DNA from 3 places in the Shewanella sp. KCT genome. Region 2 is predicted to be linked to each of the others. Evidence: predicted binding sites of a transcription regulator. Region 2 holds the regulator's gene; each other region holds the start of a gene.

Region 1 (9,991 bases), on a different contig from region 2:
ATAACGAGGATAATATCGATCGCATTTATTAGTTGGGTCATACACCCTCTTGCCTGCAAGGGGATGTTTACTGAGTAGCCATCCCTTTTTTTCGACGCTGCTTTTTACGCTATTTGTGGAGTCGCGCTGTACTCCTTCATCAGTTGATTTCATTTCAATTCCTTAGCTGCTCATCAGTGCCCGGTCACTACACCAGGCAGACCAACCGGCACGCATGCCGGTGGTTTCGCTTGGGTTACTCGCTCGGGCCTTCTGTCGCCAGGCTTGTCGCGTCCAATGCGCGCTCCAGCCTTTCCATCGCGTCCAGTGCGCGCTTGGCGGCATAAAACAGCGCCTTACGTTTGTCGCACATGGGGGCCGACTTAAAGCCGCGTAACTCGATGAGCATGGTGCCGCACAGTTGCAGGCACAGGTGCGGGGTGTCGCAGGCCAGCAGCCCAAGCTGCTCGCGAAGCGCTGCCAGCTCCAGCGCCATCAGTTCGGCCAGGCGCAGCTTAAAGGCCACCGCATCAAGACTGGCCTCATTGTCGTTAAGCAAAGCGGAAATGTTGCCCATTACGCCGCCCTCATTGCTTGTTTGCCAGCCAGTTCTACGCGCCGTCCAAAATTACGGCAAAATTCCTCCCTGAGTCTGGCCCAGGCTTGATTTTCAAATGTATTGGCGTTCTGACGCGCCATATTCCAAAACTCAGCCGCTTGGGTGTAGCTCCCCTCACGTTCCAACTCTGCCGCTTTTGCAGCCGGTTCCTGGTAGCGGTGATTCTCTTTAAAAGCATTGGTCTTAAACACGATTTAATTCCCCTTAAAACTATGTTGAACTTGCGATTAAAGGCTGCTGATATCCATTGAGATTTGGACGTACTTGCCATTGGGCTGGCGCTCATACAGGCGCAGGTATTCACTGGTACCAGTGATCTGAATGGCATCAGCAATGGCATCCATGGCTTGCTTCCAGTTGTCATCATCGATGTCGAGCTGTCGTAAACTGAGCACCTGATTGACGTTAATGCGACCCTGCTGGTCGACGCGAAACGCATGCTCGACCATAGCCATTAGGCGAGTATCTGCCCCACCAGACCAGGAGTGGATGCACTCATCGATTAGGGCCTTAGCGGTTTGGATACGTTCATCAAAAACGCGATGCTCGCCCACTGCGCGGCGCACCTGGTACTGACCATCAAAACTGGTCAGGGCTACATTGCCTTTTTTACCGCCATACTTGGCCCCATACTCACTGGCTGACAACTCGACGAAGTCAGAGATCTCTCCCATGGTGGCCAACTTAAAATCCAGCATGGCCTGACGAAGCGCTTTGGCCTTAGTGACGACATTGCCCACCACTTCGTCTCGCAACTTGTCCACTGGCTTAATGCGTTCTTCTGCCACCAGGTCTCCGATGGCGTTACGGCGATAACCAGCAGGAATAGCGTTTGTTTGATTATTCATATTCAGTTCACCCCTCAATTAATGCATTTTTCTTGATGCTTCATGTTTGGCTAAGGCCTCAGCCAAAGATTGCCCTTGCACGACTTCGGTATTTACAACCTGGCGACCACCTGCTCGCTCTACGATGGTTTTGGTGATTTCAGGTAAAACCGACTTCATGCTATTCGCCAGCGTTGCTACAACCGCATCTGACAAGGTGCGCTTATCCTCAGCTGCCCCCTCAGTCTTCATGTTGACTTCGAACACACCGACATTGCCTGCATCTGCGTCGTTGATTTCTATAATGAGTTTTGCCATGGGGTTTACTCCTCGTTCCAGCGCACTGTGACGCCGTGAAATTGCACCGCGCCACTGCGACGGCGTATACCTTTAATGTTTTCGATGATGTCGACCGCCATGGCCTGAAGCTCTTTGGTGGGGCGGTCAATGTGGATCACCTTGTTTTTACGACTCAGCACCTTCATACCGCGCAGGCGCAGGGCGGTTACCACGTTAAAAGCAGTTTGCTGATGCATCATTAGGCATCTCCTTCCAGTTCTCGAAACGCTTGTTTAATCAGTGCCTCGTCAATCGCTTTACCTACGCCATTTGCCATAGTTGCAGCCAGGCGAAGCACTTGGTTGAGGTTACGCAGCGCTCCTGGGCGCTCTGCAATTTTTTGCAGTAAATTACGGGCGGGTTGGTTATTGATCTGCCACGCATTGGCAATGGCATTGACGTCATTTTGCTTGGCCTTATGAATGCCAACTTTTTTACTTACGCGGCTAAACAGGCGAGCAAAGTCTTCATTACGACGTCCCCCTGTCAGTTGGCTGTATACACGGTTGTTACCGACCAAGACCAAACCTATGCCCGTTTGCTCCTGTAAAATGCGTAAGGCTTCAAGCGATGGATAATCAAGATGGTCTGCTTCATCGACAACCAGTAGGCCTCCTGTACCACTAAGACGGCGCTTAATCGCACGAGACAGAGAACCTTTGCGCTTCGGCGCATCGTCCATGCCGAGTTCCAAGGCGATTTCATACAAGCATTCACCAATACCACTGACGGCGGGTGATGCGGTGATCATCCAGCAGTTGTTATTGCTGCTAATGTATTGGCGACAGGTGGTGGACTTACCCACACCGCTGGCACCAAACACCACACTGATAAGCTCTGCAGCATGGGCGTAGTTCAGCGCATTTAAGATTTGCTTAGCGGTTTGAGTTTCCACAAACCCAGGGGCTACAATCTGGCTTTTACGGGCATTGCGCAGCTGCAACCATTTATTTAGCTGTTCTGTAACCTCTGCGACACGACCGGTATAAGTGCCATTTAGGTACTGACTAACCACAGAGCTAGACTTGCCAATCTCTTTGGCTAGTTGAGTTTGATTAATGGTCCCATCATCAAGCAGTGGTTTGAGTTGGTCGATCACCTGTTGTTGGTTCAGTGATTGTTCAATTACAACGACATTATTCATAGGGCGGTTTCCTTCCTTAAAGTTCACGGGCCTTTTTGGCAGCCATGAGTTGAGCAACTCCAGCTGCAAATGCGGTTTCGCTATCAAATTGTTCTTCGGTATCAGTGTCTAAGGTCACTTTGCGCACAGTGTTACCTTGGCGCAGGTGAACCAGCTCACTGGCTGCTGGGGCAGGGGTTGTTGGAGTATCAGGCTCCGTTCGGCGCATCAATTCAGCGGCCTCAATAGCATCCATCTGCTGATTAGCCTTAGCAGCCAATTTGTTGGCCTTCACAAACTGCGTACGATGGCGTTTGTGTTCGCGGGCAGCATCGGTGTCGCCAAAAGCGGTTTTATCAATGCATGCTGCTTCGCCAATCAATAGGCCGTTGAGCGTGTAACACACCACAGACGATTGCAGGTTGTCGGGGTCGAAGCGCACCACCACTTTTTTACCGATGTGTTGGAATAAGGCGTCATGGTGATAACGGTTCTTGCGGCCAGCAATACAGCCGCCAGCATCCAGCGTCACGGTGGCATGACGACCAACGCGTACGGCTTCTGCACTCAGCATCAGCATGCGGACTTGCTCCGCATTAGGTTTGCGCACGACGGCATTGGCGTAGCTGTTGTTAAAGGCATCATCAAAGCTCAGTACGCCACGACACACCTCGGTTTGACGATTAGGCCGCTGATTGTATTGGCGTATACCATCAGCCAATACCTGCATAAACGTTTCAACAGGTATCGCTTTGCTGCCGTAGTTATCGGGTTTGGCGGTGGGGTTAGTCCCAGTGTATGCCCCCGCTAATGCGGTATTACGATCAACAAATTCATCCAAACCACCCACGCCAAAGGCGCGTTCAATCGGCTTCGCTTGGCCGTGGCCTTTGCCAAAGTAAACTGATGACCAGTGCAGCTTAATGCCCATCATCGGGATCAAGCCTAGTGGATCGTCCTTGTTTACTTTAAAGCGGTAGCGATTAGCTACACCACCTGTCAGCCATTTGTTGGCGGCGGCGCGAGTGTTATCGATAGTGATCTCACGAGGGATGCCGTACTCGCGCACAACATCCATTAGGCTCAAGCGAATAGTGTCTGTATTTTCACTAATTCCTGTACGCCAGCCTAAGATCTTGCGGGTGCGGATGTCCTGCCAAAACCATGTTTTAGGGCGCACAATTTCGCCGTTGTACCAACGTACAAATACGTTGTGCAGGTAGCCGTCGCCGTTAATCCATTCCATAGCGACAATGTCTTCAACGGTACGTTCTTGCGGCGGGTACAGTTGCATCAAGGCATGTTCACCTTGGCGCAGCAGTACCTGTTGCTCGTGTGGTACTTCTGCTTTTAAGCGACGCTCAAGGCTTTTCACTGACGGAACCACCCACCCCTTTTCTTTGGCGGCATCTTTAAGGCGGTAGTAACAACCTTTGAATGAGGGTTGTTCGAGACGTAGGTAGTCAGCTTTGAAACATGCCCAGGCCTGTTCATCAATATAGGCACGACGGTTCTCAGCTGAGCTCATCGCGCCAATTTGATATTTAGTCAGCAGCTGCGGCAACCAATCGGCAGCGTCATACCCCTTCACACTCAAAACATCTCGTACCAACGTGGATTTTGAAAGTTCGAACTCTCGACTGATATGGGCATACGCGTCCATCTTGGCACAACCTGTTTCAACAAGCGCATAAAAGGCACGCACGTATTCCACCTTACGCTTGGCAGTTTCTTGCGCTTTAGCGCCAGCACGTTCCCACAGCGCCCATAGGGCATCACGGTCATAACGTGGCTGCGCTGGTTTAGGCAGATTCAACAGCTTACCGTCAATCTCCAGCTTGCCTTGGCGCTTGAGTAGCGCTGCACGAGCAGCAGCTGGCAGGCTGTTGATGTGGTATTCACGACCACCTCCACGACCTTCGCGCTTGCGGAACGCCCAGTTTTCTTTACTTGCACGAATTACTACACCTTGAGGTGATTTGGGACAGTCTGGTAAACCAGCGATTTCAGATGATGGTAAATATTGATTAATGTCAGTCATTTTCGCCCCCGAATAGTTCCAGTTCAGGGGTCAATGACTTATTAACATTCTCGCGGTGCCAGGCAATGCCGCTCATTAACCGCGTTAACGCGCCCAGGGTTTCCTCGGCTTCTGTTTGCCCATCATAAAACTTAATCAACAGTCCCATCGCATCACTAAAGCTTCCCTGCACGGCGTTAATGTCACTGGCATCAGCGCGTTTGCCGGCGGGAATGTCAATCACCAGTTGTCCACCCGAGGTCGCCAAATAACGTGTCATCAGGGTAATGCCACAGGCATGTTCAAATGGCCGGATTAAGACAGAAGGCATACGCCCATTTTCCAACCACTTATATAATGTCCATTTATTGGGTAACCCCATTAAATCTGCCACACGGTCAACCGACAGGTTTTTCCGCTCACGGGCATGTGCTAAGCACAATTCCATCGCATGCCTCAGGCTGTTGGCAGTGACTTTTTTCCAGTTTCTAGTTGCCATTGGATCAGCTCCTGAACTCTTATTTCCAAATAAATCTAAATCGTGGACCTAGGCTTTTACGTCTAAGCTTTCTACACTGAGCAACATCAACAATCGACAAGGAAAGTGACATGAGTAAACCGCTTAAAATCCCTAATACACTCATACAAATGGATGCCGAAACCTTGCACAGCGATGTAACCAACTTCATCTTCGTTTCCACTCATGCTTTGCATGTTGAGCTGCAACAAATACGCACTCTCTTGCCAGACGTTTTAGTACCCGAAGTTCGTCCCGACACTTCAACATCCAGCGTAAAGGCGCTAGCCGAATGTGTTGGTACCGCGTTGCCTTTTCCTGTAACACCCACTGACGATGAGCTGCAATATGCGCTCTCGCTTCTTCCACAGAAGCAAATCGCACTCCTTCATGCTCGGCTTCGCAAGCTTGAGCATCAATGGATTTGGTTGGTTGAAGACGAACACTGTCAGCTGTTTGCGGTGCCGCCGGTTTGGCATGTTCGCTGGAGCATGTTGATTGCTGGTCAGCTGTATCCTGCGTACATTGGTGGGGTGTTTTTTTAAGTGCCCCCATCAAGCCACCTCGCGTGCCAGTACATTGCTATTAGTAGATGTGCTAAACTCATCCTCGTAACGGCTCGGCCAAATTTCAGCAGCGGTAACGCCAATGGCTTCAGCAATAATTTGCTCGCCTTTCGGCCATTTTCTATCGAGTGCGTTTTGCAGTGTGTTAGACGCCAGACCGTGGGCTTTTGATAATTTGGTAAGTGAACCACAGGCTTTGCGAACTTCCGCTAGAATGTCTTGCCTGTGCCAGTCGTTAGATATGCGTGAGTTGTTCTTGCGCATTTTTTTGGCCTCTTTTGTTAGTCGTTCATTTGAAATGACAGGTTTATGTGCACGACTAATAATCCATCTTTTTGAAATGATGGTCAACCCAAAAAAATGCTTTCAAGTTAAAAAATAGACTCAGATCTACACAAATAAAATTAAATGCTGTTGATTCAAACAGTTGTGTCTGCGCAAAAGAATGGATAAAAACTTGAATGAGTGTTTCAACTTTAAAGGGACAAGTTGAAAGTTTCCGGATCCGCTTAAATGAGTTGATCGGTGACCAAAGCTTGCGCGCATTTGCTAACAAATGCGCTTTATCAGAGACAGCAATAAGAAAGTATTCTGTCGGGGAATCAACGCCAAATATAGAAAGGCTATACCAGATAGCTAATGCAACCGGTGCATCAATCAATTGGCTTACTACAGGGTTTGGGTCCATGTACCAAGATGGAACAAGTTATTTTGGATTTACAGACATTCCTCCAAGCCAATCAATTAAGCCTGCTAGCACTTATATGGGCGAATCACCCAAACAACATCAACTCATTAAAGACGAATACGCACTAATACCTGTATATCAGGTGGCGGTATCAGCGGGTAATGGCAGTTTTGTAGAGAATGAACGTCCTGAAAAGTACCTGGCATTTCGCCGTAGATGGTTAAAATGGCGTGGGTTTGACGAGCAGGAGCTAGCAGTGGTACTGGCTAATGGCGATAGTATGGAGCCGACTATCCCTAATAAAAGCACGCTCGTGGTACACACTGGTCGCAAGCAGCCTAAGGATGGCAACATCTACGTGATCCGCAACGGCGACCAGGTATGGGTTAAGCGTATCCAGGTTAAACCTAGCTCATGGCTGTTACTTAGTGAGAATAATTTCTATCCACCAATAGAGATCCCAATGACAGAACAAAGTCAGTTTGAAATCATTGGCCAGGTAGTTCACATCTCACGTGACGTTGGTGAATAGCATTTAAAGACGATTTAAAAGCTAGTTGCAAGACATCATCATTTATCAAAGTAAGAGGCGTAAACCTTGATGGTCGCGCCTCATTTCTCAAACCCCGATTTTTCAGTTTCCCGATGATAACTGACCATCTCTCACCGAGCCATCATCGGCTATAAACCTTGATACGCGGGCTTTCTACTGAATATTTACTCGCCAAATTTTAGCTAATTTCGTTTGTTCTCGGTTTTCATGTTCATTTATCAATACTCAAGACCCTATACACAGGGGATCGACCTGTTAAAGGCTATTCGTGCTGATGACAACCTGAAACACATTCCTGTGTTGATGGTGACTGCGGAAGCGAAAAGGGAACAGATCATTGCAGCGGCGCAGGCCGGTGTGAATGGCTATGTGGTGAAACCTTTTACTGCGGCGACATTGAAAGAGAAGTTAGACAAAATTTTCGAACGACTCGGTTAATCAAGGTTGAGCTATGCAGGCAGAAACTTCAGGGCTGATCAATCTAGCACAGGCCAAGCAACTCGTTGATCTGCTAGAGGCGGGTCAACAAGAGATGGCCGATGAGCTAATTCGCGATATCGCCAGCCCGATTCAGAAAGAGCTGTTTGACGAGGTGGGTCGCCTAACCCGTCAGCTTCACAGTGCCATAGTGGACTTTCAGGTGGACGGTCGCCTCGTGGAGCTGGCTAATAGCGAAATTCCCGATGCCAAAGAGCGCCTCAATTATGTCATCGACATGACGGAACAGGCCGCCAATAAAACCATGGACGCCGTCGAAGAGTCTCTGCCCCTTGCAGATGCCCTTACCATGAACGTACAGGCCGTTAAGCCTTCCTGGGATCGCCTGATGCGTCGAGATATTCAGCTGCACGAATTTAAGGCGCTTTGCCATGATGTTCAGCAGTTTATCGAACGCAGCGAATCCGATTCCAATCGTTTAAAAGAGTTACTCAACAACATATTGCTGGCCCAGGACTTCCAAGATCTGACCGGACAGATGATCCGCCGGGTGATCGAGCTGGTGCGAGAGGTTGAGAGTAACCTGGTCTCTATGTTGACCGTATTTGGCGAGCAGCCCGCAACGGATAAACCCCGTGCATCAGAGAAGTGCGTCGAAGCTGAAGGTCCTATTATGAACGCTGATCAGCGTGATGATGTCGTGACAGGGCAAGATGAAGTCGATGACTTGCTGTCGAGTCTAGGTTTCTAAGTAGGAGTCATATGAATGTCCTTTGATGTTGATGAAGAGATACTGCAGGACTTTTTGATTGAAGCGGGCGAGATCCTTGAGCTTCTCTCTGAACAGCTGGTGGCGTTAGAAAATAACCCCGACGACACCGAACTACTCAATGCCATCTTCCGTGGATTCCATACCGTTAAAGGCGGCGCCGGCTTCTTGAGTCTGACGCCCATGGTGGATGTTTGTCACGAAGCGGAAAACACCTTCGACCTGTTGCGTACAGGTAAGCGCAGCGTTTCTGCCGAGCTGATGGATATCATTCTCCAGGCAGTCGACACCATCAACTCTATGTTTGCCGAGACCCAGGCGGGTGTCGAGCAAAGCCCTGCCGATGAAGGCCTGTTAGCTAACCTTAAATTATTGAGCTCTGGTGGTTTACTGCCATCCGAGCAGGGCGGGGCATCAGTTGAAGCCGTTGCCGAAACGCCGGTTGAACCGGTTGTCGAAATACCAGCAGATGACGGTATCGAGCTGTTTGATATGCCGCTCGATGATGGTGTCGAACTGTTCGACGAGCCGGTAAACGATGCGCCCGTGACCTCTATCGCCGGTGAAGGCGACATTGATGAGATCGATGAATCTGAATTCGAAGCCCTGCTCGATGCCCTTCATGGCAGCGGTAAGGGCCCATCAAGTACGGCCCCTGCAGGTGCGGCGCCGATTCAGGCGAGCGACAGCGACGACATCACAGACGATGAGTTCGAGTCGCTACTCGATGAACTGCATGGCTCGGGTAAGTTCCAGGCTCCTTCGGCTCCTATTGCCAAGGTGCCAGAGCCGACCTCGCCGCCGGTGGATGCCGATGAGATCACCGACGATGAATTTGAAAAGCTGCTCGATGAGCTGCATGGCGCCGGTGCCGGCCCTGGCAGTGAGACAAGCACACCAGTAGCCCCTGCCGCTAAGGCGCCAGCAGTTCCTGCGCCGAATAAAGTCGCCACCCCTGCGCCGAGTAATGTTAAGGCTCAGAGCGTTAAGTCGCAACCCGTGGAGGCGCCAGCTCCTAAGCCTGTGGTGAAAGAGAAGGCCGCAGCCAAGGCGCCAGCGACCAATATGCCTCAGGCGGAAACCACAGTGCGCGTCGATACCGCGCGCCTGGATCAGATCATGAACATGGTCGGTGAGCTGGTATTGGTGCGTAACCGCCTGCTTAGCCTTGGAATTTCCCGCGATGATGAGGATATGTCTAAGGCGCTGGCGAACCTGGATCTGGTAACTGCCGATCTGCAGGGCGCAGTGATGAAGACGCGTATGCAGCCGATCAAGAAGGTGTTTGGCCGCTTCCCTCGTGTAGTACGTGACTTAGCGCGCAGCCTGAATAAAGAGATCGATCTTCGCATGATAGGTGAAGATACGGATCTGGATAAGAACCTGGTTGAAGCCCTTGCGGATCCTTTGGTTCACCTGGTGCGTAACTCGGTTGACCATGGTATCGAGATGCCTGACGAGCGTGAAGCTAATGGCAAGTCGCGTACAGGGACTATTACCCTTTCTGCCAGTCAGGAAGGTGACCATATCCTGCTCAAGATTGAAGATGATGG
Region 2 (9,991 bases):
CCGAAATAATCGGCTTCCAGCCCCTGCTCGACAAAGCCCAGCTTGGCATAGAGGTGTCTGGCGGGATTCTCCGGCGCTACCGTGAGTTTTACCTGGGTCACGCTATCTGGCAGCGCACTTAGGGCATCGGTGATCAGGCGACTGCCTATGCCCCGACCCTGAGCGGCATCGTCGACGGCCACAGAGAGGATCCAGGCGCAGTCGGCCTGTTCACTCCTTGCCAGCAAGATGTAGCCGAGTAGGCGATCAGTGTCGTCGCAGGCGACAAGCAGCCCGCTCGGCCAGCAATCGAAGCTCTGACGAAAGAAAAAATCCGGGTAGGCATGGTCGCCAAAGAGCCCCTGCTCGAGGCGATAGATCCCTGGCAGCTGAGTCTTACAAGCCGCCTCGACACTGATAATGCTTGGGTTATTCACCGGTTAACAGCTCATCCCATGGCAGGTGAGTCGAGCCCACAACGATAAAATTGGGGTTCTCCAGTGATTCGCGCTCGTTGTAGCTCAGCGGCTGCAGCTCGAGGTCCATCACCTGACCACCGGCCTCTTCGATGATGATCTGCGCCGCACCTGTGTCCCACTCGCCGGTTGGGCCGATGCGCACATAACAGTCGGCGCGGCCCTCTGCCACCAGGCAGCTCTTTAGAGCCGCACCGCCAAGCACCACGAGTTCACAATGCTTAGGATGATTGAAGAGCTTCAACACAGATTGAGGATCCTGACGGCGGCTCACCGCCAGACGCAGGCAGGGCTCATCGTCTTTGGTCAGCTGCTTGCTGGCGATACGCACCTCGCCCTTGCTGCTGCGCTTGTAGGCACCCAGACCTGCCACGGCATAGTAGACCACACCCGTCATGGGCACATAGACGATCCCCATGATGGGGCGGTTGTGCTCGACCAGGGCGATGATCACCGAGAAGTCGCCGCTACCGGCGATAAACTCACCGGTACCATCGAGAGGGTCAACCAACCAGTAACGCTGCCAGTCGGCGCGCAGGGAGAAGGGAATGTCGGCCGCTTCTTCTGAGAGGACGGGGATCTCAGGGGTAAGGCTGCTTAGCTGGGAAGAGATGATCTTATGGGCCGCGATATCGGCTGAGGTTACCGGGGTATTGTCGGATTTCACCTCTTTGTCAAAACTGCCCTCGAGGTAGATACCTTTGATGGCCTCACCCGCCTCGATGGCAATCGAAATCGCCTGCTCAACATACTCTTCTGGCTTCATCACAACTCCAACAGCCTACATCTGGCAATGCCTAATATGAAAATTTGAATTAACTACTTTAGTTTTAGATGTTTCTGTGCCAAAAACAAGGCGCTAACGCTTCGAGATTCGGAAAAATCATCTTCTAATAACAGCTCAGACCACTGGCTCAATGGCCAGCGTACCACCTCTATGGGTTCAGGCTCGTCACCCTGCAATCGACTCTCATACAGATCTTCGGCGACGAAGATCTGCATCTTGCTGGCAAAGTAGCCAGGCGCCAGGCTCAACTCCATCAGATGGGTCAGCTTACGGGCGCCAAAACCTATCTCTTCCTGCAGTTCACGGTTGGCCGCCTCGGCATGAGTCTCGCCGGGATCCACCAGGCCCTTGGGAAAGCCCAGCTCATAGCTGTGGGTGCCCGCCGCATATTCGCGCCCCAGCAGTAACTCCTCGCCATGCACAGGCACAACCATCACGGCGCCGCGGGCGTTGCCCTTCATGCGCTCATACTGACGCTCAACCTGGTTCGAAAATTTTAAATGCACCTGCTCTATCTGAAACAGACGGCTCTGGGCAACAACTTCGGCATGTAGGATCTGCGGCTTTTTGTCCGGCATGAAACTTCCTGATAAAAATGGCGTTTGCTTAACCACTCAATCTTACTATGATGGGCCTAATCCACAACTCAAACCAAGGAATTTTTTTACTCGATTTATGTTTCCCTGGAATAAGATAGATACCGTGCTGCTGGATATGGACGGCACCCTGTTGGATCTGCATTTCGACAACCATTTCTGGCTCAGTCTGGTGCCTCAGGCCTTGTGTGAACAAAGGCAGATCCCTAAGGCCGACGCCCAACAACTAGTGGAGACAGCCTACGCCAAGGTCTTCGGCACCCTGGAGTGGTATTGCCTGGAATATTGGCAACAGGAGCTGGGTCTGGACATTCTGGCTTTGCACCACACTCTGGTCGACCGGATCCAGCTGCGTCAGGACAGCATGCCCTTTCTCACCGCACTGGCCAGACACAGCAAGCGGCGCATCTTGGTCACCAATGCCCATCCCCACAGCCTGGCGCTGAAACTCGAGCATACAGATCTGGCTAACGGGCTCGATGAGATGCTCTCGAGTCACGCAACCGGCTATCCCAAGGAACACCCACAATTTTGGCGTCACCTGTTTAGTCAGTTTTCCCTGGATCCCAGCCGTTGCCTGTTTATCGACGACAGCGAGCCCATACTGCAGGCGGCCAAGCAGGCCGGCGTTGGCTACCAGCTGGGGATCAAGAATCCCGACAGCCAGAAGCCTCACAAGCAGTTTGCCGACTTCCCGGCCATCGACGATTACCATCATCTACTGCTCTCACTTGAACAGACGCATCTCGGCTAATCAATCACACTTTAGGCGCTAATCGCTTGATGGGATTGGGAGAAAATCTGGTTAATACTTGCACTGTATAAAATACTGTATATACTGACAGGTACTGTATGGAAAGACAGGATTAATCATGAGACCCTTAACCCCAAGACAAGCCGAGATTTTAGATCTGATAAAACGCAATATAGCCGACACGGGCATGCCGCCTACCCGTGCCGAGATTGCGCGTCGATTAGGCTTTAAGAGCGCCAACGCCGCCGAGGAACACCTCAAGGCCCTGGCCAAGAAAGGCTGCATCGAGATCATGCCCGGCACCTCACGTGGCATCAAGCTGACCCAAGAGGAAGAGCCTGAAGATCTCGGCCTGCCCCTCATAGGTCAGGTGGCCGCCGGTGAGCCTATCCTGGCCCAAGAGCATGTGGAACAACACTATCAGGTTGACCCTAGCATGTTCCGCCCCAGCGCCGACTTTCTGCTGCGCGTCAGGGGTGACAGTATGAAAGATATAGGTATTCTCGAGGGCGACCTACTGGCGGTACATAAGGTCGAACAGGCAAGAAACGGCCAGATAGTCGTGGCCCGCGTGGAAGATGATGTAACGGTTAAACGCTTCGAGAAACGTGGCAGTACCGTCTATCTGCATGCCGAAAATGAAGAGTATTCCCCTATCGTGGTGGACCTCACCACCCAGAGCCTGAGCATCGAAGGCCTGGCCGTCGGCGTTATTCGAAATGGAGACTGGCAATGAACAACCTAATGGGTATGGCGCCACGCCATCCAGGACTGTGGGTCGATCTCGACAGCTCACTAAAGCGCGGCGATGGCAACACTATCTCGACTACGGCAAGTTCGACCCAGGGCAAGCAGGAGCTGCAGGCCCTCACCCCGGAACTGGCTCGACTCAGTCAGCAGGGACAATGGGTGGTGTTAATCAGCCCACCTAATATAGGCTACAAGCAGATGCTGGCCGACGGCGGTGTGCGTATGGATCGCATCCTCTTGGTACACACCAAGGATGAGGTCGAAACCCTGTGGGCGATGGAAAAAGCCCTCACAAGTGGTACATCCAGTGCGGTGATCTGCTGGGCACAAACCCTGGATGCCCGTGACAGTCGTCGCCTACAGATAGTTGCCAAGAATACCCGCGCCCTGGGGGTGGTAATCGAAGATGCGAATGGTCACTTACCTGCCAACCCTTTTCCCCAAGAGGATCTCGGCGGCCAGACCTTGAGTCTGTTCAGTTCGCTGCATTGATATTCCGCGCTTTACCTTTCCATACAGACGCCCCGCCAGGGGCGTTTTTGTGTCTGTTTTGTTTAGAAAAATAAAATAAAAGTGATCTTGATCAATATTTAAACAGCCATTAAGTTAGTAAGAGATATCAACGATTATTTGTTATATCGCACAATTTGGTTGTCGGCTTGAGCGGCGAAAATGAACCTGTAATACCTCGCCCACAGAAGCTGAAATTGGTCTGATATATTCAGCCGTAAGTGCAAGCGTGGTCACCACCAGCAGAACAAGAGATTCACCACCGACGCACTTTGAAGTCATCGTTGCTTTTTTGGGAACTGAAGAGTTTGCATAGAGCCGAGACATACTGTGTGGCTCTTCTTTGTAGTTGCCTTCGCAATTGACAGAGGAGAAGTCTAGTGAAGCAAGTGTTGTGTTGTTTGCTGGCGTTGCTATTTACGCCCACCATACTCGCAGCAGATATGCCCCTGAATATGACATCAGGGGTCACAGAGATCAGCAATAAGGTGTTTAGCCTTCATATGACGATTCTCTATATCTGCTGTGCCATAGGCCTAGTCGTCTTTGGGGTGATGATCTACGCCATCATCAACCATAGGCGCTCCAAGGGTGCCGTCGCGGCAAACTTTCATGAGAGCACTAAGGTAGAGATCGCCTGGACGCTCGTTCCTTTTGTCATCTTGATCCTCATGGCCATCCCGGCCACCAAGACCCTCATCGCCATGGAAGATCCCAGCAATGCCGATCTCACCATCAAGATCACAGGTTCCCAATGGAAATGGCACTACAGCTATTTTGACCAAGACATCAGCTACTACAGCCTGCTGGCGACCCCCAGAGAACAGATAGAAGGTAAGGAGACCAAAGGCGAACACTATTTGCTGGAGGTCGACAAGCCACTGGTGCTGCCGGTCAATCGTAAGATCCGCTTCCTGATGACCTCGGAGGATGTGATCCACTCCTGGTGGGTACCGGCCTTCGCGGTGAAGAAAGACGCTAACCCAGGCTTCATCAACGAGGCCTGGACCCGCATCGACAAGCCAGGCATCTACCGTGGCCAGTGCGCCGAACTTTGCGGTAAGGATCACGGCTTCATGCCAATCGTGGTGCAGGTACTTTCTGAAGCCGATTTCGACAACTGGATTGTCGAGCAGGAGGCACAAGCCAGCGCGGCCGCCGCCGAGGCGCAAGCAGCCTTGTCGAAAACCCTGTCGAAAGAAGAGCTGATGACCCAGGGCGAACAGGTCTATATGGCCCGCTGCGCCGCCTGCCACCAGCCAAATGGTGCCGGCTTACCTGGCGTCTTCCCGTCACTCATAGGCAGCCCAATCATCAAGGGCCCTGTCGCCGATCACCTAGATGTGGTGCTACATGGCCGCTCCGGCACAGCGATGCAGGCCTTCGCCCAGCAGCTGACCGCTACAGAAATAGCCGCCGTGGTCACCTTCGAGCGTAATGCCTGGGGTAACGACACGGGCGATACGGTGCAGGCAGCCGATGTCAACCAGGCAAACTCAGGCGCATCGAGCGGCGCTAATACAGGAGCAGATGCAGCTGCCGAAGCGGTTCAATCTATGCCTACCCCAACGGCCGAATCCAGTGCGGCAGCAAGCTCAGCCGCCGAGGAATCTCAACCACCTGTGTTAGACGATCTGACCATGGATGAACTGATGGCCAAGGGAGAGCAGGTTTGCATCGGTCACTGCGCCGCTTGTCATCAGGCCACAGGCATGGGATTACCCGGCGCCTTCCCGGCTCTCAAAGGCAGCGCCATCGCCACAGGGCCAGTTGAGAATCACCTAGACATAGTGCTTCACGGTAAGCCTGGCACCGCCATGCAGGCCTTCTCCAGTCAGTTAACGCCACAGGAGCTCGCCTCGGTGATCACCTATGAGCGCAACGCCTGGGGTAACAACACAGGCGACATGGTTCAGGCAACAGACGTCAATCAACAGGGTCAATAGGGAGGCATTATGAATGCAATAACGCGTGAAGCAGATATGGATGCCACTCATATTGGCGAACATTCGACCCACCACGAGGAGCACCCGACGGGCATAAAGCGTTGGCTGTTTACCACCAACCATAAAGACATAGGCACCCTGTATCTCTGGTTCAGTTTCATCATGTTCTTAACCGGCGGCGCCATGGCCATGGTGATCCGCGCCGAGCTGTTCCAGCCGGGTCTGCAACTGGTGGAGCCCAACTTCTTCAACCAAATGACCACGGTTCACGGCCTCATCATGGTGTTTGGCGCCGTGATGCCGGCTTTTACTGGCCTCGCCAACTGGCTAATCCCTATGATGATAGGCGCGCCGGATATGGCCCTGCCGCGGATGAACAACTGGAGTTTCTGGATCTTGCCCTTCGCCTTTGCGATCCTGCTCAGCTCGCTGTTTATGGAGGGCGGCGGGCCTAATTTTGGCTGGACCTTCTACGCCCCGCTGTCGACGGCCTATAGCCCGGATAGCACGGCGCTGTTTGTCTTCTCGGTACACATCATGGGTATCAGCTCCATCATGGGCGCCATCAACGTGATCGTGACCATAGTCAACATGCGCGCTCCCGGCATGAGCTGGATGAAGTTGCCACTGTTCGTCTGGACCTGGCTGATCACCGCCTTCTTGTTGATCGCCGTGATGCCGGTACTCGCCGGTACAGTGACCATGGTACTAACCGACAAGTTCTTCGGCACCAGCTTCTTCGATGCCGCCGGCGGTGGTGACCCTGTGATGTTCCAGCATATCTTCTGGTTCTTCGGCCATCCCGAGGTCTACATCATGATCTTGCCATCCTTCGGCATCATCTCCGCCATAGTACCGGCCTTCAGCCGCAAGAAGCTGTTTGGATACTCCTCCATGGTGTACGCCACCGCCAGCATTGCGATCCTGTCGTTCCTGGTCTGGGCGCACCACATGTTTACCACAGGTATGCCTGTGTTCGCCGAGCTCTTCTTCATGTACTGCACCATGTTGATCGCCGTGCCGACCGGAGTGAAGGTATTTAACTGGGTGGCCACCCTCTGGCGCGGCTCGCTCACCTTCGAGACGCCCATGCTGTTTGCGCTAGCCTTTATCATACTCTTCACCATAGGTGGCTTCTCTGGGCTGATGCTGGCCATCACACCGGTGGATTTCCAGTACCACGACACCTACTTCGTCGTGGCTCACTTCCACTACGTGCTGGTCTCGGGGGCTATCTTCTCCATCATGGCGGCGGCCTACTATTGGCTACCTAAGTGGACCGGGCATATGTACAGCGAGAAGCTCGGCAAGCTGCATTTCTGGTGCTCGGTGATCTCGGTGAACGTGCTTTTCTTCCCCATGCATTTTCTGGGGCTGGCGGGCATGCCGCGACGTATTCCGGACTACTCGATTCAGTTTGCCGACGTCAACCAGATAGTCTCTATCGGCGGCTTCGCCTTCGGCCTGTCTCAGCTGATCTTCCTGGTGGTGGTGATCAAGTGCATACGCGGCGGCGAGCCGGCACCCAGCAAGCCTTGGGATGGCGCCGAGGGACTGGAGTGGACATTGCCGAGTCCGGCCCCCTACCACTCATTCTCGACACCACCCGAGGTGAAATAGCATGACGGACACTAAGGCGTACTCCAACCGTAAGCTGATCGGCCTGCTGCTGTTAGGTTGCGTGGGCATGTTCGGCTTCGGATTCGCCTTGGTGCCTCTATACGATGTGCTATGTGAAAAATTAGGCATCAATGGTAAGACGCAGTCGACCGCCGCCGAATATAAGGCGGTGACCATAGACACCAGCCGCACCGTAACGGTCGAATTTATGGCACAGACCCAGAAAGATATGCCCTGGGTCTTCGCCCCTGAGATGAAACGCATTCAGGTGCATCCGGGTGAGGTGATTCGTACTCAGTTTCACGCCAAAAATCTCTCGGCGCAGCAGATTGTCGGGCAGGCTATCCCCTCTGTCTCTCCGGGACAGGGCGCGGCCTATTTCCACAAGACAGAGTGCTTCTGCTTTAACCAGCAAAAACTCGATGCCAATGCCGATGCGCAATTACCTTTGATCTTCTATGTCGATACCGAGCTGCCCGAGCAGATCTCGACACTGACTCTCTCTTATACGCTATACAACATCACCGACAAGGGGTACGTAGATGATGTTGAGCAAGGAGCTGCGAAATGACAAGCAAACATGAACACTACTATGTCCCCGCCCAGAGTGCCTGGCCCATCATAGGTGCCTTCGGCCTCTTCCTCATCGCCTATGGCGCCGGCAGTTATGTACAGCAGTTACAGACGGAGCAGACTAGCGGCGGTTATATCCTTACGGCGGGGATCGCCGTCATCCTCTACATGGTCTTTGGCTGGTTCAGGACAGTGATCGGCGAGTCCATGTCTGGCCTCTACTCTAAACAGATGGATCGCTCCTTCCGCCAAGGAATGAGCTGGTTTATCTTTTCCGAGGTGATGTTCTTTGCCGCCTTCTTCGGTGCCCTGCTCTATGCCCGCACCATAGCTGTGCCCTGGCTCGGTGGCGCCTCGAACAATGCCATGACCCACGAAGTGCTCTGGCCCAATTTCCAGGCGGTCTGGCCCCTGGTCACCACACCCGATGGCACCAAGACAGAGGCCATGGGCTGGACGGGTCTGCCCCTGTACAACACCATCATACTGCTGACCTCATCGGTAACTCTGCATTTCGCCCATGTGAGCCTGGAGAAGAGCAAACGCACCGCGCTCACCCTCTGGTTAGGCATCACCATACTCTTAGGTCTTGCCTTCCTCTTCCTCCAAGCAAAAGAGTATGCCCACGCCTATCAGGAGATGGGGCTGACTCTCTCCTCTGGCGTTTATGGTAATACCTTCTTCCTGCTCACAGGATTTCACGGCATGCACGTGACCCTGGGGACTATCTTTCTGTTCGTGCTCTTCTTGCGGGTACTGAGGGGGCATTTCACGCCGGATAAGCATTTCGCCTTCCAGGCGGGCAGTTGGTATTGGCACTTTGTGGATGTGGTCTGGCTCTGCCTGTTCGTATTCGTCTATGTGCTTTAGCGACGAATCGAGAGACTAATAGGGTCTGGGATTGGGGGTGATGACCCCCAGTCCCAGAGCAACCAACAACAGGATCACCACCAGCACAGAGAAGAGCACACGTCGCCCCAGATACTGACTCATGGGCGCCTTGCCTTCTCCCTTCACCAAGACAAATAAGGCCCGGCCAAGATTAAAGATAATGAAGACCAATAGCAGTACTAAGACGATCTTAAATAGCAGTATTTCGCTCATGAAGGCTCCCACGGTTCGCGGTGGCACGATTTTTCTCGTTTTAGTTACTTTGCTGGTATTCACCATTCTGGTCAAGCTGGGACTGTGGCAGTTAGACAGGGCCGCCGAGAAGCAGGCGCTGCAACAGGCGCTCACCCTCAAGCAGACCGCCGCGCCGCTGGATTATCAGAGTCTGCTCGTCTTAGCCGAGCGCGGCTCCCTCACTGGCTATCGTCTGGAGGTCAAGGCGACACCTGTGGATGCTCCCATCATACTGCTAGATAACCAGGTGTATGAGGGCCGCGTTGGTTATCTGGCCTACCAGGTGATGCGTGTCGAGACCGAGATCGAGGCCGATGCTCCCTTGCTGCTGGTCGAGCTTGGCTTTATCGACAGCGGCCTGGACAGACAGAAACTGCCCCAACTAACCAAGCTAAGGCGAGAGGAAACACTGAGCGGCCGCGTCTATCAGCGGGCCAGCAACCCCTTGAGCCAACATCTACTGGCCGAAATGGGCTCCCCCATGAGGATCCAGAACCTTAACCTACCTGAGTTATCGCAAACACTTAAGCTGCCGCTCGCCCCCGCCATACTCCAGCCCGAGACGATTCCGGGCAGCGCGCTACCCCATCCCTGGCAGCCGATCCCCATGAGTGCCCAGAAACACCAGGGATATGCCCTGCAGTGGTTTTCCATGGCGGCAGTCTTCCTGATGCTTATGACTTACCTTCTGATATTTAAGAGGAAAAATAAAGAATCCAGTAAAAACAAATGAGTGTCGTAACTTGTTGCGCAAAACCAGCTGACCCTGTAGGTTAAACAATAGGCACCCCAAATTAACGGGGCGCTCACCCAGGTAAATGGTCACTTCCTAGCCGTCTCGGGGAGTTGATATTTTTCGGTGTCTGGCACGCGCT
Region 3 (9,991 bases), on a different contig from region 2:
TTGGTGCCAACGAAGAGATAATTAGAAGATACGTAAAGCATCAGGATAGAAAAGCTAAAGAAGATGCAGAACGTCAGCAACAACTTGAGCTTTCATAACATCCAAAGGCACCCTTATAGGGTGCCTCAAAAGCAAAGCCACCTGCTATGCAGGTGGATTTTTACTATGGCGGCGAGCCAGGTCGGTAACTATCGGGATAGTTGACTCTCTACTTAACTATCTCCTTAACTATCTCCTTAACTATCAAGTTAACGTGCCATTTACTATCCAGTTAACACCTAGCTTGTGCTAGAATCCGCCGCCTAGCGAACAGATTTATTTAAACGTGAGTAATTAAACATGAGGACAGGTATTTCATGCGCGTAGCATTAGGTATCGAATATGATGGCAGCCGTTATTTTGGCTGGCAACGTCAGGCCGAGGTGGACTCGGTACAAGCCCAGCTCGAGAGAGCCCTATCTTTCGTTGCCAACGAACCTATTTCGATTCAATGCGCCGGACGTACCGACGCGGGCGTTCATGCCACGGGTCAGGTGGTGCATTTCGAGACCAATGCCGTGCGTAAAGAGAGTGCCTGGACATTAGGGGTCAATGTCAACCTGCCGGATGATATCGCCGTGCGCTGGGCCAAGGATGTGGATGACGAGTTCCACGCCCGCTTTACCGCCACCGCCCGCCGTTATCGCTACATGATCTATAACCATCAGTTTAGACCCGGCATTCTCCGCTCTGGCGTGAGCCACTATCCGGGGCAGATCGATGAGAGCAAGATGCATGAGGCGGCCCAGTATCTGCTGGGTGAGCAGGACTTTACCAGCTTTCGCGCCATTCAATGCCAGTCAAACACCCCATTTCGCTGTGTTCACGAGGTCAATGTGACCCGTCAGGGCATGTATATCTGTGTCGACATTAAGGCTAACGCCTTCTTGCATCACATGGTGCGTAATATCGTCGGCTCCCTGCTCGAGGTGGGTTATAGTCGCCAACCTGTGAGCTGGATTAAGGATCTGCTGGCGCTGAAGGATCGCACTCAGGCGGCGGCGACCGCCAAACCTAACGGCCTCTATCTGGTGGATGTGACCTATCCCGAGCACTATGCCTTACCTAAGCTGGCCCTGGGGCCACTGTTTATGCTCGATTAAACCAAACTAAATATCTGATTAACAAAGATTAAAAAGATTCTGATATGACGCCTGTACCCAACGCACAATCTGGCCTTAACGACTGGCTGAACCACCTGATGGCTATCCATCCCACAGAGATAGATATGGGCCTTGGCCGTGTCGCGGCCGTTGCCAAGGTCATGGCACTGGACAGCCTCGAGGGCACCAAGGTGGTGACCGTTGCCGGCACCAATGGCAAGGGAACCACCTGCGCCATGATAGAAGCCATCATGAGAGAAGCCGGCCAGCGCGTCGGTGTCTACAGCTCGCCCCACATGCTCAAATACAATGAGCGGGTACGCATCGACGGGGTGGATGCCAGCGACGAGGCGCTTATCGAGGCCTTCTGTGCCATAGATGCCGCACGCGGCGACACCTCGCTGACCTTCTTCGAATATGCCACCCTGGCCGGACTCTACCTGTTTAAGCAGGCGAAGCTGGATCTCGTGTTACTCGAGGTGGGGCTGGGTGGACGCCTGGATGCCACCAATATTATCGATGCCGATATCGCGGTGATCACCGCCATCGACATCGACCATCAGGAATACCTGGGCGATACCCGGGCATTGGTGGGCCGCGAGAAGGCGGGGATCATGCGCGCGGGCCGTCCCGTGGTGATAGGCGACCCAGACTTGCCGGTAAGCGTTGTTGAGTACGCCGAGTCTATCGGCGCCAAGATGGTAAGGGTGAATCACGAATTTAGCTACCAGGCGAGCGAGACTGAGTGGTGTTTTGAGCTAGGTGATATGCCTCAATCGTCTGTGCCCCAATTTTCATTGTCTGGCTTGCCACTGCCAACCTTACCCTTAGCCAATGCGGCAACCGCCCTGGCTGTGGTGCAGCAATTGCTGGCAGAACAGTTTGTGACAGAAGCGGCTCGCACATTTATTGATGCCGGGCTAAGCGGGGCTAAGTTAACCGGTCGTCTGGAGGTGGTCAGCGAGCAGCCTAAGATCATCTTAGATGTGGCTCATAATCCCCATGCGGCGGCCTATCTGGCCCAGCGACTCGAGGCTTACAAGGGTAAGCGTATATTCGCCCTGTGCGGCATGTTAAAAGATAAGGATTGCCGCACCGTGCTTGGCCTGCTCGAAGATCAGATCCACGCCTGGTATCTGACGGACCTTAACTGTGAGCGCAGCGCCAAGGCGCAAGATCTGCTCAGCTATCTGAGTGGCGACAAAGCTGCCTATGGGTTTGCCTCGGTTGAGCAGGCATACCGGGCGTTAAAGCCAGAGATTGGCCAATCCGATGTGGTAATTGTGTTTGGCTCCTTTTACACTGTGGCAGAGTTTAAGCAATTGGACCTAAGTTAAATGCAGGTGGATGAAGTAGAAGTCAAACAAGAGAAGGTATCGAGCCAGTTTCAAAACCGTCTGGTGGGCATCATAGTCTTGGTGGCCCTGGGGGTGATCTTTTTGCCCGATATCTTAGATGGGAAGAAGCAGCATCAGGAAGAGCAGTTTGCCGAGATCCCACTGCGGCCCCAGGCCGAGTCTCGCCTCGAAGAGCAGGAGAGCATTACGGCCATCGACCTGAGTGAGCAGCAGGCTCAGTTCGACCAGCAGGTGAGCGCCCAGAATGATAGCGCCAGCCAAGCCTCAGCCGAGCAGCAGGGGAGCAATGACGGCGTGCAGTCGAAAACGGACGCCTCTAATACTGACGAAGCTAAAACCAGCGAGTCTAAAACCAGTGAAGCTAAAACCAGTGAAGTTAGGCAAACCCCAGCGAAAGTCACGCAAGCTAAGGCGACTGAATCTAAGGTTGAGGTCGCAAGCTCGGCCTATACCCTGCAACTGGGCAGCTTTAAGAATGCCGATAATGTTAACGCCCTGGTCAAGCGACTGCGAGGCGAGGGCTACCGCGCCTATACGGTGCCGAAAAAGCCGGTGGATGGTCAGCTGACTAAGGTGTTCGTCGGCCCGGATATCTCCAAGAGCAAGCTACAGAAGTTGCAGACCAAGCTGGATAAGTTTACCGGCCTCAAGTCGGCGGTGGTCGATTATAACCCACTGCTGTGACCCAGCTCATTTGATCATACGCCCAGGCTTCGTCCTGGGCGTTTCTGTTTGTGGGTTCTGGCCAAAATGGCTTTAGGGCAGAACTCAGTGTCCGTAATTGCGGATAAACTAAATCACTTTTAAATCAGGCTAGGGGGTGAGAATGTCTTCAGTCTCTGGTAAAATCCCGCCGTCTTAATGCTAATGCTGGATCACCTTATTCAATGGTTTGGATCGATTATGCCATTATTGCGGTTATCGCAATCTCGACTTTAATTAGTCTGCTTCGTGGTTTCGTTAAGGAAGCCATGTCACTCGTGGTCTGGTTTGCCGCCTTCTTCGTGGCGAGTCAATTTTATGAAGATCTCGCCGTCTACCTGACCCAGATGCAAGATGAAATGGTGCGTAATGGCATCGCCATCGCCATCCTGTTCATCTCGACCCTTATTCTCGGTGCCTTAGTCAATTACCTTATCGGCCAACTTGTGGTCAAGACGGGCCTGTCTGGCACAGACAGGGTGTTGGGCCTCTGTTTTGGCGCCCTGCGCGGTGCACTCATCGTTAGCGCGATACTCTTTTTCCTGGACGCCTTTACCGGGGCGCCCAAGACAGACTGGTGGGCCAGCTCGCAACTGGTTCCCGAATTCGGTGTGGTTATCCAGTGGTTCTTTGACTACGTGGAAAACACCTCAAGCTTTGTACCTAAAATATAAGAATGCGTAAGCATAGGCGTGCCTTAACCTCAGGTCATGGCCGCAGATAATAATTATCAGAACATCTTAAAATGAGGAAACCTACCCATGTGTGGTATCGTCGGAATAGTTGGCCGAACATCGGTTAATCAGACAATCTATGATGCACTCACAGTGCTACAGCATCGTGGCCAAGACGCCGCGGGCATTGTCACCGTTGATGGCAATGCGTTTAGATTGCGTAAGGCCAATGGTCTGGTAAAAGACGTATTTGAACCTAAGCATATGCAGCGCCTGCAGGGCACCGCCGGCATAGGTCACGTGCGTTACCCAACTGCGGGTAGCTCGAGCGCGTCTGAGGCGCAACCTTTCTATGTTAACTCTCCTTTCGGGATCTCTCTGGCGCACAATGGCAACCTGACCAACACGGTCGAGCTGCACGAGCGTCTGGTGAAGCAACGTCGTCATGTGAACACCACCTCAGATTCTGAAGTCCTGCTTAACCTGTTGGCCGACGAGTTACAACACACCAAGAGCCAGTACCTCACTGCCGACGAGGTGTTTGAGGCGGTCACTAAGGTACACGAGCTGACACGTGGCGCTTACGCCGTGGCGGCGATGATCATCGGCCAGGGTCTGGTGGCGTTTCGTGACCCTTACGGCATTCGTCCACTGGTATTGGGTAAGAACGAGACAGAGCAGGGCACCGAATATATGGTGGCCTCTGAGAGTGTGGCGTTAGACGCCGTAGGTTTCGAGACGGTACGTGATGTCGCTCCAGGCGAAGCCATCTATATCTCGTTAGATGGTCAGCTCTATACCCGTCAGTGCGCCCAGTCGCCAAGCTATTCACCTTGTATCTTCGAATACGTTTACTTCGCCCGTCCAGACTCGACCATCGACAAGGTGTCTGTCTACGGCAGCCGCGTCAACATGGGCACCATGTTGGGTGAGAAGATCAAGAAAGAGTGGGAAGATCACGATATCGACGTGGTGATCCCGATCCCTGAAACTTCATGCGATATCGCCCTAGAGATCGCCCGTAACCTGGACCTGCCATACCGTCAGGGCTTCGTGAAGAATCGTTATATAGGACGTACCTTCATCATGCCCGGTCAGCAGGAGCGTAAGAAGTCGGTTCGCCGCAAGCTAAACGCCATCAACGCCGAGTTTAAGGGCAAGAACGTGCTGCTGGTGGATGACTCTATCGTGCGCGGTACTACCTCAGAGCAGATCATCGAGATGGCCCGCGAAGCCGGTGCCAAGAAGGTTTACTTCGCCTCGGCGGCCCCTGAGATCCGTTTCCCTAACGTCTATGGTATCGACATGCCGACCTCGAGCGAGCTGATCGCCCATGGTCGCGACGCGGAAGAGATCAACAAGCTGATTGGTGCCGATGGCATCATCTTCCAGGATCTGCAAGATCTGATCGAAGCCGTACGTCAGCAGAACCCGGATATCAAACGTTTCGAGACCTCAGTATTCGACGGCAATTATATTACCAACGACGTGGATCAGGCCTATCTGGATCACCTGACCCAGCTGCGTAACGACGATGCCAAGGCTAATCGCATCAAGGATATCGGCACTAATTTAGAGCTACATAACGTCTGTCATCCCTAAGGGATAGCACATGCGTCAGCTAAAAACTGGCCCCATGCGTTAGCTAAAAACCGACCCCTAGTGGTCGGTTTTTTTATGGGAGTGGTCGGTTTTTTTATGGGGCATTTTGCTACATATCTTCCCATGCGAGAGCAATTAAATACCTGATAGCATGGTGTTTTAATGCTTTAGTGCTATGTTTAATGAGTGAAAGTATTAAGCCTCGAGCCTGCCGTCATCCCTAGGAGTGATAAATGAAACACTTGTCCATCAGTACTAAGTTGCTTTGGATCACCTCAGCGCTATTTTTGATCATAGTCGCCATCCTCTCCTTTAGCCTCTGGTGGTCGCTCAGTGATAAAAATGCCCAGCTGGCAGGCCAGGTGCAAAGCGCTTTGCATGATGAGACCCGCCAGCGCCTCAGCGCACGGGCCGGCGAGTACGGCGAGCGGGTGGCGGGCTTTATCAACGAGGCCTATCGAATCCCCTTTTCGTTTGCCGGCATGATAGAGCAGAGCGCGGCTAGCCAGCCGTTATCTCGGGAAGGGGTAGAGGAGTCGGTGGCCGGCGTGCTGCGAAAGAACAGCCAGCTCTCTTCTATGTATGCCCAGTTCGAGCCCAACGGCTACGATGGCCGCGACGGCGATTATACCCAGCAGAGTAGCCACAGCGTACCCGAGGTGGGAACCCTGGAGATCTATTATACCCGCAGCGACGATGGCAGCGTCGAGCATCAACAGGTGGATGACGCCAGCGAGAAGTATGATGCTACCCTCAAGGAGTTTGGCGTACGCGAGGCCGAATGGTACCTGTGCGCCAAGGACACTAAGCAGCCTTGCCTGATGGAGCCCTACCTATATGAGATCAGCCCGGGCAACACGGCGCTGATGACCTCCTTGACCGTGCCTGTGGTGGTGAACGGCAGCTTTCGCGGCGTAATCGGCGTGGACGTTAATCTGCCTGTGTTTCAGAAGCTGATCGACGAGCTCTCGGCCAGCCTGTATCAAGGTAAGGCAAAGGTGACCCTGCTGAGCCAGAAGGGCTTAGTGGTGGCGGCCAGCCACTATGATAAGAAGGCGCGTCCACTGGGCGAGTCTATCGCCCCGTCACTTGCCAGTCAGTTGACCGGGCTGCATCGCCTGGGCGGTTACCTGGAGCAGGGGGATAACATCATAGTCGCCTATCCCATCGAGATCCCGCTCGCCAAGGCGCAGTGGTCGCTGGTGATTGAGGTGGCCAAGGCCGACGCCTATCAGGCGGCGAATGCCATGGATCAGGCGATGTCCGCCATGGCCAGCTCTCTGGGCAGCCTGCTGCTGATCGTAGGCGTCATCGTCTCACTGATCGCCGTGGTTACCATCGGCCTGGTGATCCGCTCTATTGTCGCGCCGCTCAAGGTGATTCAGAGCCGGGTGGAGAACTTAGCCAGCGCCGAGGGGGATCTGACCCAGCAGGTCACAGTGGAGTCCCACGCCGAACTCATCGCCTTGGGCGGTGGCATCAACGGCTTTATCAATAAGTTGAGGCTGCTGATCGGCGAGCTTAAGGAGCTGGCGTCACGCTCGCAGGCCGAGAGTCAGGTGGCGGCGGAGATAGCCCAGCAGACCCACAACAGCGTCAATCGTCAGTACAGTGATATCGAGAGTGTGGTAACTGCGGTTAATGAGATGAGCGCCACCGCGCTCGAGGTGGCCAAGGCGTCTGAGCAGACGGCGTCGGAGACCGAGGCGATGACCCTCAACGTCAAGGCAGGTGAAGACAGCCTGAGCCAGGCCATGGGCTATGTGACTCATATGTCTCAAGAATCCCTGCTGGCTAAGGAGGCCGTGGGTAAGGTGGCGGAAAGCAGCACCAACATCAGCAAGATCCTCGAGGTGATCAGCGCCATTGCCGAGCAGACCAATCTGCTGGCGCTTAACGCCGCCATCGAGGCCGCCCGCGCCGGTGAACAAGGCCGGGGCTTCGCCGTGGTCGCCGATGAGGTGCGCGCGCTGGCCTCCAAGACCCAGAGTTCGACCGATGAGATAGGCAAGTTGATCGAGGCGCTGCAGCGCGAGGTCAACAGTGCCTCGCAGATCATCGACCAAGGGGTGGATGGTGCCCAGCGCGCCGTGGCCCAGACAGAATCGGCTCTGAGTTCACTCAATACCATAGTGAATCAAATTCAGGAGGTCTCCAGCCAGGTGACCCATATCGCCACCGCCGCCGAGGAGCAGAGTGCCGTGACCGAAGAGGTCAGCCGTAACATCACAGGTATCTCTGATTCCGCCTCCGAGCTGGCGAGACTCGCCGACGAGGCCCAGCAGAGCAGTGCCAGCCTGGCGGGCCTGGTAGAGCAGCAACACCAGCAGCTGGGCAAGTTAAAGACCTAAAATGTCTTGGCATTGCGATAGGGCGTTTCCTGGGAGGCGCCTTTTTTTGTGGCCAGATGGCAGTCGCATCGAATGCACGGCTGTGGCTGTGGCTGTGGCAGGGGCCGCGGCCGCGGAAGAGCTAAGTTTTAGCTTAGAGGGGCAAGCGCAGGTTAGCGATCACACCGGCATGAGCAAACCCTGGCTTACCCATACCATTAGCCAGAGGCCGAATAGCAGTCCAAGGGCCGGTCTATGGTGCGCGCCATGGCGGGCGAGGGCAAACAGGGTGCCGGCGCAGCTTAGCAACAGCAGCAGGCTAAATTGCACCAAGGGATCCAGGCGCCAGGGAAAGAGGGAGGATGACAGCGAGAGTAACAGCAGCGCCGTCGTCATCAGCGTGGCGTAAATCAGTAGGCGTTCGGGTCGTTGTGGGGTCTTGAGTCGTGTGTGCATATCGGCCTCCGTGAATAGCCCTTAGACTAGCTATTAATGAGAATAGTTCTCAACTAAATTTACACGTAAGCATGAGATTGCCTTTCCTATTTGCGCCAAGGCCGCGAGTGGTTTAAAGTTACTGTTAATTTATACAGTAATTGATGTCAGCATGATCCTATACATAGCAGAGAAGCCCAGTCTCGGGCGGGCAATCGCCGATGTGTTACCTAAACCCCACAAGAAGGGCGAGGGCTATATCACGGCGGCCAATGGCGATACCGTCTCCTGGTGCATAGGGCACCTGCTGGAGCAGGCCGAGCCCGACAGCTATGATCCCGCCTTCAAGTCCTGGTCGTTCGACCATCTTCCCATAGTGCCGCAGCAGTGGAAGATGACCCCCAAGAGCAAGACCCGTGGTCAGCTCAGTGTGCTGAGAAAATTGGTCAAGCAGGCCAGTCAGTTGGTGAACGCCGGGGACCCTGACCGTGAAGGTCAGCTGCTGGTGGATGAGGTGATCGCCTATCTCGGGGTCAAGGGCGACAAGCTAGAACAGACCCAGCGCCTGCTGGTGAGCGACCTCAATCCCCAGGCCGTTAAACGGGCCTTGGGGCAGCTGCGTAGCAACCGAGAGTTTATCCCCCTGTCGACCTCGGCCTTGGCGCGTTCTCGCGCCGACTGGCTTTATGGCATGAACATGACCCGCGCCTATACGCTGCAGGGCCGTAAGGTGGGCTATCAGGGGGTGCTCTCTGTCGGTCGAGTGCAGACGCCCCTGTTGGGCCTGGTGGTGCGCCGCGATGAGGCCATTGTGAATTTCGTCAGCAAGCCTTTCTATGAGGTGCTGGCCAATCTCTATACCCAAGAGCAGGCGCATTTTAAGGCTAAGTGGCAGCCCAGTGAGGCCTGTCAGCCCTACATGGATGAGGAGGGGCGGGTGCTGTCGCGCCGTCTGGCGGAAAACGTGGTGGGGCGGATCACAGAGCAGCCCGCCAAGGTGACGGATCTGCAGGCCAAAGATAAGCAGCAGGGGCAACCCTTACCCTATAACCTGTCGTCGCTGCAGATAGATGCGGCGAAGCGATTCGGCATGAGCGCCAAGACGGTGCTCGATACCTGTCAGTCATTGTATGAGAAACATAAGCTGATCACCTATCCGCGCTCCGATAGCCGTTATCTGCCCAAGGAGCAGCTGGCCCTGGCCCCCAGGGTGATCGATGCCGTGCTCAAGGGAGCAGGCGAACTCACCGCCCAGTGCGCCGCGCCGGATCTTAAGATAGTCTCCAAGGCCTGGAACGATGCCAAGGTGGATGCCCACCACGCCATAGTGCCCACCGAGAAGGTGGCCAACCTGAGTGCCCTGAGTCAGGCTGAGAAACAGATCTACCTGCAACTGGCCCGTCAATATCTGGCGCAGTTTTACCCCGTCTATCGTTACCATGAGACTCAGGTCGAGGTGGAGATCGCCGGCGGCCATTTTCACACCAAGGCCAAACAGGAGATCGCCCCCGGCTGGAAACAGCTGTTCCCTAAGCGCAGCGATGACAAGGCCGACGGCGAGGGCGACGAGGCCCTGGCCCAGCTGCCGCCGCTACATAAGGGGCAGATGCTGCACTCTGGCCAGGGAGAGCTTATCGAGAAGCAGACCCAGCCTCCCAAGGCCTTTACCGATGCCACCCTGCTGAGCGCCATGACGGGGATCAGCCGCTATGTGACTAACCCAGAGATCCGTAAGATCCTCAAGGAAA

Evidence for each region. The regulator LexA, encoded in region 2, represses DNA repair genes until DNA is damaged. The targets are predictions, from matches to a motif close to TACTGTATNNNNATACAGTA.
Region 1: a site for LexA is predicted at 6,400-6,419, ahead of AYI87_RS21335 (S24 family peptidase). Genes of this name have one in related genera too.
Region 3: a site for LexA is predicted at 8,384-8,403, ahead of AYI87_RS20825 (DNA topoisomerase III). Genes of this name have one in related genera too.

Annotation. Positions count from the first base shown of each region.
Region 1 is NZ_LVDJ01000015.1:729-10,719, forward strand. Features, by position in the region: gene AYI87_RS17670 (hypothetical protein) at 1-32, shown strand, start outside; gene AYI87_RS17680 (hypothetical protein) at 236-556, opposite strand; gene AYI87_RS17685 (ANR family transcriptional regulator) at 556-789, opposite strand; gene AYI87_RS17690 (DUF3164 family protein) at 826-1,446, opposite strand; gene AYI87_RS17695 (hypothetical protein) at 1,465-1,743, opposite strand; gene AYI87_RS17700 (hypothetical protein) at 1,749-1,964, opposite strand; gene AYI87_RS17705 (AAA family ATPase) at 1,964-2,908, opposite strand; gene AYI87_RS17710 (transposase domain-containing protein) at 2,925-4,928, opposite strand; gene AYI87_RS17715 (helix-turn-helix domain-containing protein) at 4,921-5,406, opposite strand; gene AYI87_RS17720 (hypothetical protein) at 5,517-5,969, shown strand; gene AYI87_RS17725 (helix-turn-helix domain-containing protein) at 5,979-6,341, opposite strand; gene AYI87_RS21335 (S24 family peptidase) at 6,452-7,210, shown strand; partial or broken gene AYI87_RS17735 (response regulator) at 7,463-7,669, shown strand; gene AYI87_RS17740 (protein phosphatase CheZ) at 7,683-8,420, shown strand; gene AYI87_RS17745 (chemotaxis protein CheA) at 8,436-9,991, shown strand, end outside.
Region 2 is NZ_LVDJ01000007.1:214,764-224,754, reverse strand. Features, by position in the region: gene AYI87_RS12350 (GNAT family N-acetyltransferase) at 1-416, opposite strand, end outside; gene cysQ (3'(2'),5'-bisphosphate nucleotidase CysQ) at 409-1,221, opposite strand; gene nudE (ADP compounds hydrolase NudE) at 1,275-1,820, opposite strand; gene yrfG (GMP/IMP nucleotidase) at 1,918-2,592, shown strand; gene lexA (transcriptional repressor LexA) at 2,711-3,328, shown strand; gene AYI87_RS12325 (cell division inhibitor SulA) at 3,325-3,834, shown strand; gene coxB (cytochrome c oxidase subunit II) at 4,233-5,798, shown strand; gene ctaD (cytochrome c oxidase subunit I) at 5,808-7,418, shown strand; gene AYI87_RS12310 (cytochrome c oxidase assembly protein) at 7,420-7,989, shown strand; gene AYI87_RS12305 (cytochrome c oxidase subunit 3) at 7,986-8,861, shown strand; gene AYI87_RS12300 (DUF2909 domain-containing protein) at 8,877-9,095, opposite strand; gene AYI87_RS12295 (SURF1 family protein) at 9,094-9,849, shown strand.
Region 3 is NZ_LVDJ01000027.1:159-10,149, forward strand. Features, by position in the region: partial or broken gene tnpA (IS200/IS605 family transposase) at 1-98, shown strand, start outside; gene truA (tRNA pseudouridine(38-40) synthase TruA) at 357-1,142, shown strand; gene folC (bifunctional tetrahydrofolate synthase/dihydrofolate synthase) at 1,187-2,479, shown strand; gene dedD (cell division protein DedD) at 2,480-3,184, shown strand; gene AYI87_RS20805 (CvpA family protein) at 3,388-3,876, shown strand; gene purF (amidophosphoribosyltransferase) at 3,964-5,478, shown strand; gene AYI87_RS20815 (methyl-accepting chemotaxis protein) at 5,712-7,829, shown strand; gene AYI87_RS20820 (hypothetical protein) at 7,989-8,264, opposite strand; gene AYI87_RS20825 (DNA topoisomerase III) at 8,416-9,991, shown strand, end outside.